Linked DNA regions of Cecembia calidifontis. The protein of the gene in region 2 interacts with the protein of the main gene of each other region in a pairwise test. Links are inferred from orthologs where the notes say so. Each region holds a gene or a part of one and is shown on either strand. Other genes may lie near its edges.

Region 1 (2,882 bases), 2.4 Mb from region 2 along the record:
ATATTTATAAAAGGCTGACATATTGGGAACTCGAAATTGATAAAACCGAAAACAAAAGCATGCAGGAGGTCTTGGAAACCCAAAAAACCGAGGCCAATTCCCTTTTTGCTAAATTTATTAAATCTAATTACCTGAATTGGCTGAATGATTCCCGTTCGGATGCCCCTATATTGTCCCATAAACTGATGAAAGAAAGGGTTTTTCCTTCTATCCGCCAGGGAAACCCCTTGTTTTTTGTGGTGATTGATAACCTTAGATTGGACCAATGGGAGGTACTGAAACCCTTGATTACAACTTATTTTAATATTGAGGAAGAAAGTACTTATTACAGTATTTTGCCTACCACTACAGCCTATGCCAGGAACGCGCTTTTTAGCGGATTGATGCCTTCAGAAATGGCTAGGTTTCATCCAGAACTGTGGGAAGGGGAAGATTCGGATGAAGGGAAAAATAATAATGAGGAGGAGTTTTTGGGGGAAAATCTGCACAGGAACAGGATGAATGTCAAATTCAGTTACAATAAGATCCTACAGGCACACCAAGGCAAGCTGGTGTTGGATCAGTTCCAAAACCTATTGAATAATGACCTCAACGTTTTGGTTTACAATTTTGTGGATATGATGTCCCATGCCCGTACGGATATGAAAATGATCCGGGAGCTGGCTCCCAATGAGTCTGCATATAGATCTTTGACCAAAAGCTGGTTTGAGCATTCCACTCTTTTCGAATTATTTAAGAAAATCAATGATGTAGGCGCAGAAGTAATTGTCACTACGGATCATGGGACCAAGCGGGTACATAAGCCTTACAAAATCATTGGCGATAAAACTGTAACCACCAATTTGAGGTACAAGCAGGGAAAAAATCTCAATTATGAAAGCGGGAAGGTGTTTGAGATCTTAAAACCTGAAGAGGCCAAACTGCCTAAATTTAATGTTTCTACGAGTTATGTTTTTGCCGTAGAAGATTATTTCTTTGCATATCCAAACAATTACAATTATTATGTAAATTACTACAAAGATACCTTTCAACATGGAGGGGTGTCTCTGGAGGAAATGATTATTCCAATAGCTCATTTAGTCCCAAAGAATAGTTAAGGGTTTGAAAATTATCCATTGTGAAAATTTAGATCAGTTGGAAGAAACAGCTGAGCAGGTGATCAGATTTTGTGGGAAAGACAAAATCTGGGTCTTCAAAGGTCAGATGGGAGCTGGAAAAACCACATTGATTAAGGCAATTTCCAAATGTTTTGGAATCGAAGATGTGGTTTCTTCCCCAACATTTTCTATCGTCAATGAATACAGAAACCCGAAAGGTCAAGTATTTTACCATTTTGACTTTTACAGAATCGAAGACCCTGAAGAAGTCTTGGAAATTGGAATTGATGAGTATTTCTACAGTGGGAATATCTGTTGGTTGGAATGGGCAGAGAAAATTCCGGAATATGTCCCTTCAGATTTTGTGTTTATTAAGATTGAAATAGGCGACCGAGGAGAAAGGATTATCAGTTTACAAAGGGTCTTAAATAGCGAAATAGATGGTTGAGTTAACAGAGAGCATAGGTTTATATCCCAAAGAGGCAGCGGCAAAAGTTAAAACGGCAAAAAATTCTTTGGTAATTGGAATACCAAGGGAAACTGCCGCTCAGGAAAAAAGAGTGGTTCTTACGCCGGAAGCGGTAGCGCTCTTGGTAAATAATGGGCAACAGGTGGTCGTTGAAACCAATGCGGGTCTCCTTGCCAAGTTTACTGACAAAGATTACTCAGATGCAGGTGCCAAAGTGGTGTATTCGGCAAAAGAGGCTTTTGATGCAGAAGTCATTTTAAAGGTGGAGCCGCCCACCACCGAAGAAATTGAATATATGCGTGCAGGATCATGTTTGATTTCTGCGCTGCAATTGGGGAAACAACATGCTGATTTTATCCATGCGCTTAACAGAAAAAGGATAACTGCTGTAGCTTTTGAGCATTTGGAAGATAAAGTGGGCGGTATGCCTGTGGTAAGGGCCATGAGTGAAATTGCAGGGAGTACGGTGATGCTTATAGCCGCCGAGTACCTGAGCAGTGTTAATGATGGTAAGGGACTGATATTGGGAGGTATCACCGGTGTCCCTCCTACGGAGGTGGTAATAGTGGGTGCGGGAACAGTAGCTGAGTATGCAGCGAGGACAGCCTTAGGATTGGGGGCAAGTATTAAAGTTTTTGATAACCATATCTATAAACTCAGAAGGATCAAGCAGCTCTTAGGCCAGCAAGTTTATACCTCTACCATTGATAATTACACACTCGGCCAGGCTCTCAAAGAAGCAGACGTGGTCATAGGAGCATTAAGGACTGAAAAGGGTAAAAATAAAATCGTGGTCAGTGAGGAAATGGTTGCTGCAATGATGGAAGGGAGTATTATCATTGATGTAAGTATCGACCAAGGAGGGTGTATAGAGACTGCTGAAATGACTTCCCACGAAAACCCGACTTATGTGAAACATGGAGTAATCCATTATTGTGTGCCCAACATAGCCTCTAGAGTGGCAAGGACAGCTTCGGCTGCTTTGAGCAATATTTTTACCCCTATTTTACTTCAGATGGCTGACTTGAGAGGGGCAGAAGAGATGATCTTCAATTATAAATGGTTTATGAAAGGGGTATATACCTATAGGGGAAGCCTTACCAATGCCTATTTGGCAAGGAAATTTGCAATGACGCACAAAGAACTCCAATTGTTACTAGCTGCAAGATATTGATCTCGCTTGCCACTCTAAATTGAAATGGTCGATCTCCATTGTTTTGACATAATGGCATCAAAAACCAATTTAGCACTAAGAAACTTGGCTGGTTATTTCCCCTGATTTCTTAACTGAAAAATGGGATATGCTTATTCCGATG
Region 2 (3,075 bases):
AAGAGAAAATGATTTCACTTCATCCATTGATTTTTATGATATCCAAAAGCGAGTCAACCGGGTGGCTTCCTTCTTGGCCATTTTGATTTGGGCTTATTTCTTTGCAGAAAGCTTGGGAATTTTTGACTCTATTATTCTTACGGCTAAGAATTTCTTGTCCAAGCCGAGAAGCATACTCAACGCATCTTTCACTTTTGCACAGATTGCCATTTTCATTCTCATTCTCTATTCGGCCAACTTTATAGCCAATACGGCAGCTTATTTAGCGGAGATCAAAGATCAGCAAAGCAGTAATACCCGGTCAAAAAAATTAGGATCCTCCATACTTTTGATCAGGCTGACCCTATTGATAGTCGGTTTTTTGCTAGCAGCAGCGGCATCAGGAATTTCTATGGATAAGATAACCATTGTGTTGGGAGCCTTTTCATTAGGAATCAGTTTTGGATTGCAGACCATCGTCAACAATCTCGTTTCCGGAATTATCCTGGCATTTGAAAAGCCCATTCAAATTGGGGATACCGTACAGGTAGGCAATATCGAAGGAGTGGTGAGAGACATCGGGATCAGGGCCAGCAAAATTAAAAACTGGGACGGGGCAGAGGTAATCATACCAAATGGCGACTTATTGGCCCAACACTTGACCAATTGGACCCTTTCAGATAAGCAGAGAAGGGTGGAGTTGATCATTGGGGTAGCTTATGATTCGGACATGGACCTGGTCACCAATCTTATACAAGAACAGCTGGATATACAAGGCATACTCAAGTATCCACCTTCAAGGGTATTTCTTCAGACCTTTGCTGATAGTTCCGTTAATTTCAGGGTACTTTTTTGGGTAGAAGATGTTGATGTATGGGTAACCATACGGGACAAAGTGATGCGGGGAATTTTCAAATCCTTCAAAGAACATGGAGTGGAAATCCCTTTTCCACAACGGGATTTGCATGTAAAGAGCTTCCCGGGTCTCATCAAAGAAACATTATCCAAACCCAATGAAGAATAGATCCCAGTATAAACCTTTAAGAAATCAGTCTTCCAAAAACAACAAAAAATCCCGCATTCGGAAATGCGGGACAGCTCATTTTTTTCATCTTGATTTTTGGTTCTAAAGTTTGAGTCTAATTTCTCTGCCTAATGGCTTCATAAATCACAACTCCAGCCGATACAGATACATTGAGACTTTCAATGTTTCCCGCCATTGGGATTTTCACCTTGGCGTCAGATTGCCCCATCAATTCATCCGAAATACCGTCTTCCTCAGAACCCAAAATCAGGGCTGTCGGGATCGTAAAATCTGCGTCATAAATCAATTGTTCCGTTTTTTCGGTTACTGCCACCACCTGCAAGCCCATTTTCTTCAGGTCTTTTACAGTATAATAGAGATTCTTCACCCTAACGATGGGGAGATGGTTCAAAGCCCCTGCGGAAGTTTTGACTGCATCGGAATTAATTTGGGCACTCCCTTTTTCAGGGATGACAATGGCATGTACGCCAGCACATTCTGCCGTGCGGGCAATGGCCCCAAAATTCCTAACATCGGTGATTCTGTCCAAGACCAAAATCAAAGGAGAAACTCCTTTTGAGAAGCATTCTTCTATGACATTGTCCAAGGAAGCATATTGGATGGCGGACATATGTGCAATGACCCCCTGATGGTTTTTCCTGGTAATCCGGTTGAGTTTCGCTTCAGGAACCCGTACAACCGGAATCCTTTCTTCTTTGGCCAGAGACAAGAGTTGCTTGACCAAATCATTATTGACATCCTTGTCAATGAGGATTTTATCTATTTCTTTTTGGGCATGGATAGCCTCCATGACTGCCCTGGTACCAAAAATAAAATCTTTGTCGTGCTCTCCTTTATTGATCAGAAAACCATCTGTCCGTTTCTCCATGATGTAATGCTTTTGAACCATTCAGGCTGAAGGGCCCTTGAACGGTTAAGTATGTAATAGTTTGGTGTGAGGATATTTTTTACCCGTGCAAAGGTAAAGGTAATTTTTGAATTGGAATCAGCACTGAAATAAGACCAAACTTCCCCATTCGGTCTGAAAAAAACTTCATTGGGAGGTCCCATCACGGTATACACCATCCCCCTGTCTGTCTTCCAACCTTCTTTGAAATCTGTAAACAGAATATTGGCAAACTCTATCTGCTTAAAATATTCCCTGATGACTTTTTTTGCAGTCTCTTCATCTTTGAGCATATTAATCCAATACTGGTCGAGCGCCAGTTTCTTATCATTTGCTTCTTTTAGCATTTCATGCTCCCTCCTTGTGGAAATGTATACTACCATCTCCACCATCTCCTCATAAGTTTTGACTTTAGGGAAAGCCTCATGGACAGTTTTCACCAACATGCCGCTAGTGGAGTTGGTATCTGACTGAATGAAATAATAACCTTCTTTGTCAAAAGATTTGGGAGTATTGAGGAAAAATTCACCCTCATAATTGACTGTTACCTCCTTGGGCACATTCGCAGGTCTGATTTCCATAGGAGGAAGTGGTGCATCAAAGAGTGTTGGGTAATGAAATGCATGCAGGTTGACCCCGCTTCTTCCTTTGAATTCCAAAGCTTCATTTTTCAATACAAAAGTCTGATCAAAGGGCACCCTATCCGCATAATAGGCCCAAAAATTAGGATGACCAAAAACAAAAGCGCTAATAAGGTCAACATGGTAATAATAAACATCCCCTTGTCTGGTATCAGTGGCCTGCAGAAACGCAATGGCAACCTCTTGGTCTTCAGGAATTTCTACCCTTTTTTCGAAAAAATAATGGAAATCAGTGTCTGCTATTAGGTCTTCTTTGGACAAGGTAATTAAATTTTGAGGTCCAATGGGATCCTGAAAACCGGAAAGCAACGCATAAGCAAACTCGTAAGTATCAAAATCGATATTCTCTTCAATCTTCTCGATGGGCATTTGTAGGACAAAAGTCCTGTCATTTTCCCGGACAGGAATGATTTTTAAGGCCAAGCGGGAGTATCGCGAATACCTCAATGCCTGATTGATACTCTCCAAAGTCTGTTGCTGGGCCATCATGTAAATTGGGAAAGCAAATAATGTGAAGACAACAA
Region 3 (3,075 bases), 340 kb from region 2 along the record:
CTGCCATATAAATATAGGTCAATTCAATATCCGTAAAACCAACATTGGCCACCATATAAGGGCTGATATAAGGAATGATCGTAAATTGTCCAAGCATCATCATGATGGTCAGGGTAATGGCTTTCATTTGATTGGGATTTCCTGTGACCCGCCTCACTACCTGGATGGGACTTGGCTTGTTCACCCTATGCACCAAATGGGCGGTAATAGAAGGTAAGAACTGATAGATCATCCACAAAATCAACACAGACATCCCCGCAAGAAAAAAGAAAGGAGCATGCCAATTGGAAATACTAGCAATAAACAATCCGAATGGTACACCGAAAACAGATGCTATAGAAAAGGCTGCCATCACCAATCCCATAGCCCTCCCTCTTCTGGAATCAGGAATCACATCTCCGATGATGGCTAATATCAAAGCAGAAGTCAGTCCTCCGAACAAACCCGCTATAATTCTTGAAACCAATAATATGGGGTAATTGGGGGATAGGGCACAGGCTAAGGTGGCCAATAAAAATCCCGTAAACACCCATAAAGTAATGGTTCTTCTGTCATATTTATCCAAAACAAAAGCCCCCATAAAACTGCTGATCCCAGCACTGAAAGTATAGGAGGAAACAAGAAGTCCAAATTCCCGTGGGCTGATTTCAAAAATCCTCATCAATTGAGGACCCAATGGCATCAAAATCATAAAATCCACGATGTGGGTAAAATTGATGGCCGCAAGGGTCCAGAGTAATAGTTTTTCCTTATTCATCGAAAAGCAATATGGACTTCAACCAGTAACAATTGAGTAAAGTTCTAAAAGCATGGATAATTATTCATTCAATATTCAATTCCACAAAAGTCCCAGGAACACATTCAATGATATCTGAAGCAATAACTCCCCTCCTTTTTTTCAAAGCTGCCATTTCCCCGGCCAAACCATGGTGAAAAACACCACAAATAGCCGCATTCAAAGGAGGATAGCCCTGTCCTAAAAATGAGGTAATCATTCCAGTAAGTACATCTCCGGATCCTGCTGTGGCCATGTATTGATTGCCGGAAGAATTGAAAAATTGCTCCCCTTGAGGGGTAGAAATGGAGGTAAAAGCCCCCTTAAGTACCAAATAAACCCCATGTTCCCTAGCAAAAGACCTTGCCTTTTCCAGCCTTTCCTTATGGTCTTTCGCCTCTCCTGCTAATCTTTGAAATTCCTTGAGGTGAGGAGTCAGGACACTTCCCTTGGGAACATATTTCAAATTTTCAGGTTTTTTGGCCAACAAGTTTAGACCATCAGCATCGATCACCAAAGGCTTATGGTATCTTTTCAAAAGACTACAGTAAAATGCAAGATCAACCTCAGTACCCCATCCGGGACCTATCCCTAATGCATCAAAGGATTTCAGTTTTTTGATTTCCTGAGCACCGGCTACCATAACCTCCGGAACAGCAGTCTGAATGATAGCACGTTCTGATTCTGCTATTTGGACATGAACCAGCCCACTCCCTGTCCTCAATGCAGCTTTGGAAGATAAAACCATCGCCCCGACCTTACCCACGCTGCCTCCAAAAAGCATAATTCTTCCAAAGTCACCCTTGTGACTAAAAGCATGAAATTTTTTATGAAACCTTGAAATATCTTCCCTTCTGAGAAAAAATTTCCCCTCATTAAAATTCAGGATAAATTCATCAGGAATGCCAATGTCAACAACATGTATTCTTCCTGTATATTCCGCATGCTCCGGAAATAGCAATGAAAACTTTGGAAACTGAAAAGTCAACGTATGTTCAGCCTTAAAAGCTTCCCCTTGAAGAATATTGTCCGAAGGAATCCCAGAAGGAATATCAACTGAGATTTTATGACAGGAAATGTGGTTCAGTTTATTTACAGCCTCAAGGTAAACACCTTCAATGGGCCTATTGATACCTACTCCAAAAATACAGTCCAGGACAAAGTCGTTTTCAGTAATCTGAAAATCAAAATCCAAAACAGAAAGCACTTTAACCTTAGAAGGTAACCTTTCAAAATTTGCTTGATAATCCGGACTACATTGTTCCTTATCCTGAAAAAAAATCAGCTTGACGGATTTCCCGCTTTCTGCAAGTAACCTGGCAATAGCAACCCCATCACCCCCATTATTTCCAGGTCCGGAAAAAATAAAAATTTCCCCTTGTATAGCACTGAACATGCGTTCAAACCATACAAAGAAGGCTTTTGCAGCATTTTCCATAAGGTCTAATGAACGCATTTGCCTTGCCTTAATAAAGGCAGCATCCAGTAGTTTGACCTTATCACCAGAAATGATACTAAGCATTTTTAATTTCGACAATTTTATCCAACTCTTGTTTGGGTATCCTTACCAAAAATAAGAAACCTAAACCTACAATAAAAAATATTCCCAGAACAAGCGCAGAGTTCCTCATGCTACCCGAAATCTGTTCAATCAAACCATAGGAGAAAGTACCCAATACAATGGCAATTTTTTCAGTAACATCATAAAAACTGAAAAAAGAAGCATTATTTGAAGTATTATCAGGAATCAATTTTGAATAGGTAGCCCTTGAAAGCGATTGAATACCCCCCATTACCATACCTACTATGAAAGCTAAGCCATAAAATTGAAATTCATTTTCAACATAGTATGCCGCTCCACAAATTAATATCCAAACAAAGACCATAATAATCAATGAGCTTTTATTACCGTATCGCTTGGATATAAAAGCAAACAAATAACTGCCAAAAATTGCGACCAATTGAATGATCAATATGGTAAGTATCAATTTATCACCGGCTAGTTCAAGTTCTTTGTCACCAAAAGAAGCTGCTAAATAAAGCACAGTTTGTACACCCATGCTGTAAAAAAGAAAGGCAGCAAGAAAACGGCTCATTACTTTGGTGTTTTTAACAACCTGAAAAATTAAGCGTATTTGATGATAACCATTGAGCAAAACAGCCCTTTTAATTTTATTCTTCTGGGAATTATCAGGAAGGTACCGAAAGGGAATCTGAGCAAACCCTGCCCACCACAAACCGGTGATCAAGAAAGACCAACGGGCTGCCTGACCACCATCTTCCAATCCAAAAATTTCAGG

What was found. The genes of interacting proteins can lie anywhere in the genome.
Region 1: the proteins of rlmB (region 2) and tsaE interact in binary tests that used the Escherichia coli proteins (3 or more experiments, as listed by UniProt). The link is inferred for Cecembia calidifontis from one-to-one orthologs.
Region 3: the proteins of rlmB (region 2) and BC751_RS19635 interact in binary tests that used the Escherichia coli proteins (3 or more experiments, as listed by UniProt). The link is inferred for Cecembia calidifontis from one-to-one orthologs.

What each region holds. Positions count from the first base shown.
Region 1 is NZ_SGXG01000001.1:2,463,374-2,466,255, forward strand. What follows is about bases 17-2,823. They hold tsaE (tRNA (adenosine(37)-N6)-threonylcarbamoyltransferase complex ATPase subunit type 1 TsaE), read left to right. Parts: upstream 17-1,101; coding sequence 1,102-1,545; downstream 1,546-2,823. Other genes in these bases: porX (T9SS response regulator signal transducer PorX), read left to right, coding at 17-1,097; BC751_RS10705 (alanine dehydrogenase), read left to right, coding at 1,538-2,740. Outside these bases: more of porX, read left to right, coding at 1-16; BC751_RS10710 (response regulator), read right to left, coding at 2,872-2,882. UniProt on the Escherichia coli protein: Required for the formation of a threonylcarbamoyl group on adenosine at position 37 (t(6)A37) in tRNAs that read codons beginning with adenine.
Region 2 is NZ_SGXG01000001.1:4,882,990-4,886,064, forward strand. The notes cover bases 6-3,005. They hold rlmB (23S rRNA (guanosine(2251)-2'-O)-methyltransferase RlmB), read right to left. Parts: upstream 1,893-3,005; coding sequence 1,119-1,892; downstream 6-1,118. Other genes in these bases: BC751_RS21095 (mechanosensitive ion channel family protein), read left to right, coding at 6-1,003; BC751_RS21105 (GWxTD domain-containing protein), read right to left, coding at 1,865-3,005. Outside these bases: more of BC751_RS21095, read left to right, coding at 1-5; more of BC751_RS21105, read right to left, coding at 3,006-3,075. UniProt on the Escherichia coli protein: Specifically methylates the ribose of guanosine 2251 in 23S rRNA.
Region 3 is NZ_SGXG01000001.1:4,547,424-4,550,498, forward strand. What follows is about bases 60-3,059. They hold BC751_RS19635 (NAD(P)H-hydrate dehydratase), read right to left. Parts: upstream 2,298-3,059; coding sequence 822-2,297; downstream 60-821. Other genes in these bases: BC751_RS19630 (MFS transporter), read right to left, coding at 60-757; BC751_RS19640 (MFS transporter), read right to left, coding at 2,290-3,059. Also shown: more of BC751_RS19630, read right to left, coding at 1-59; more of BC751_RS19640, read right to left, coding at 3,060-3,075. UniProt on the Escherichia coli protein: Bifunctional enzyme that catalyzes the epimerization of the S- and R-forms of NAD(P)HX and the dehydration of the S-form of NAD(P)HX at the expense of ADP, which is converted to AMP.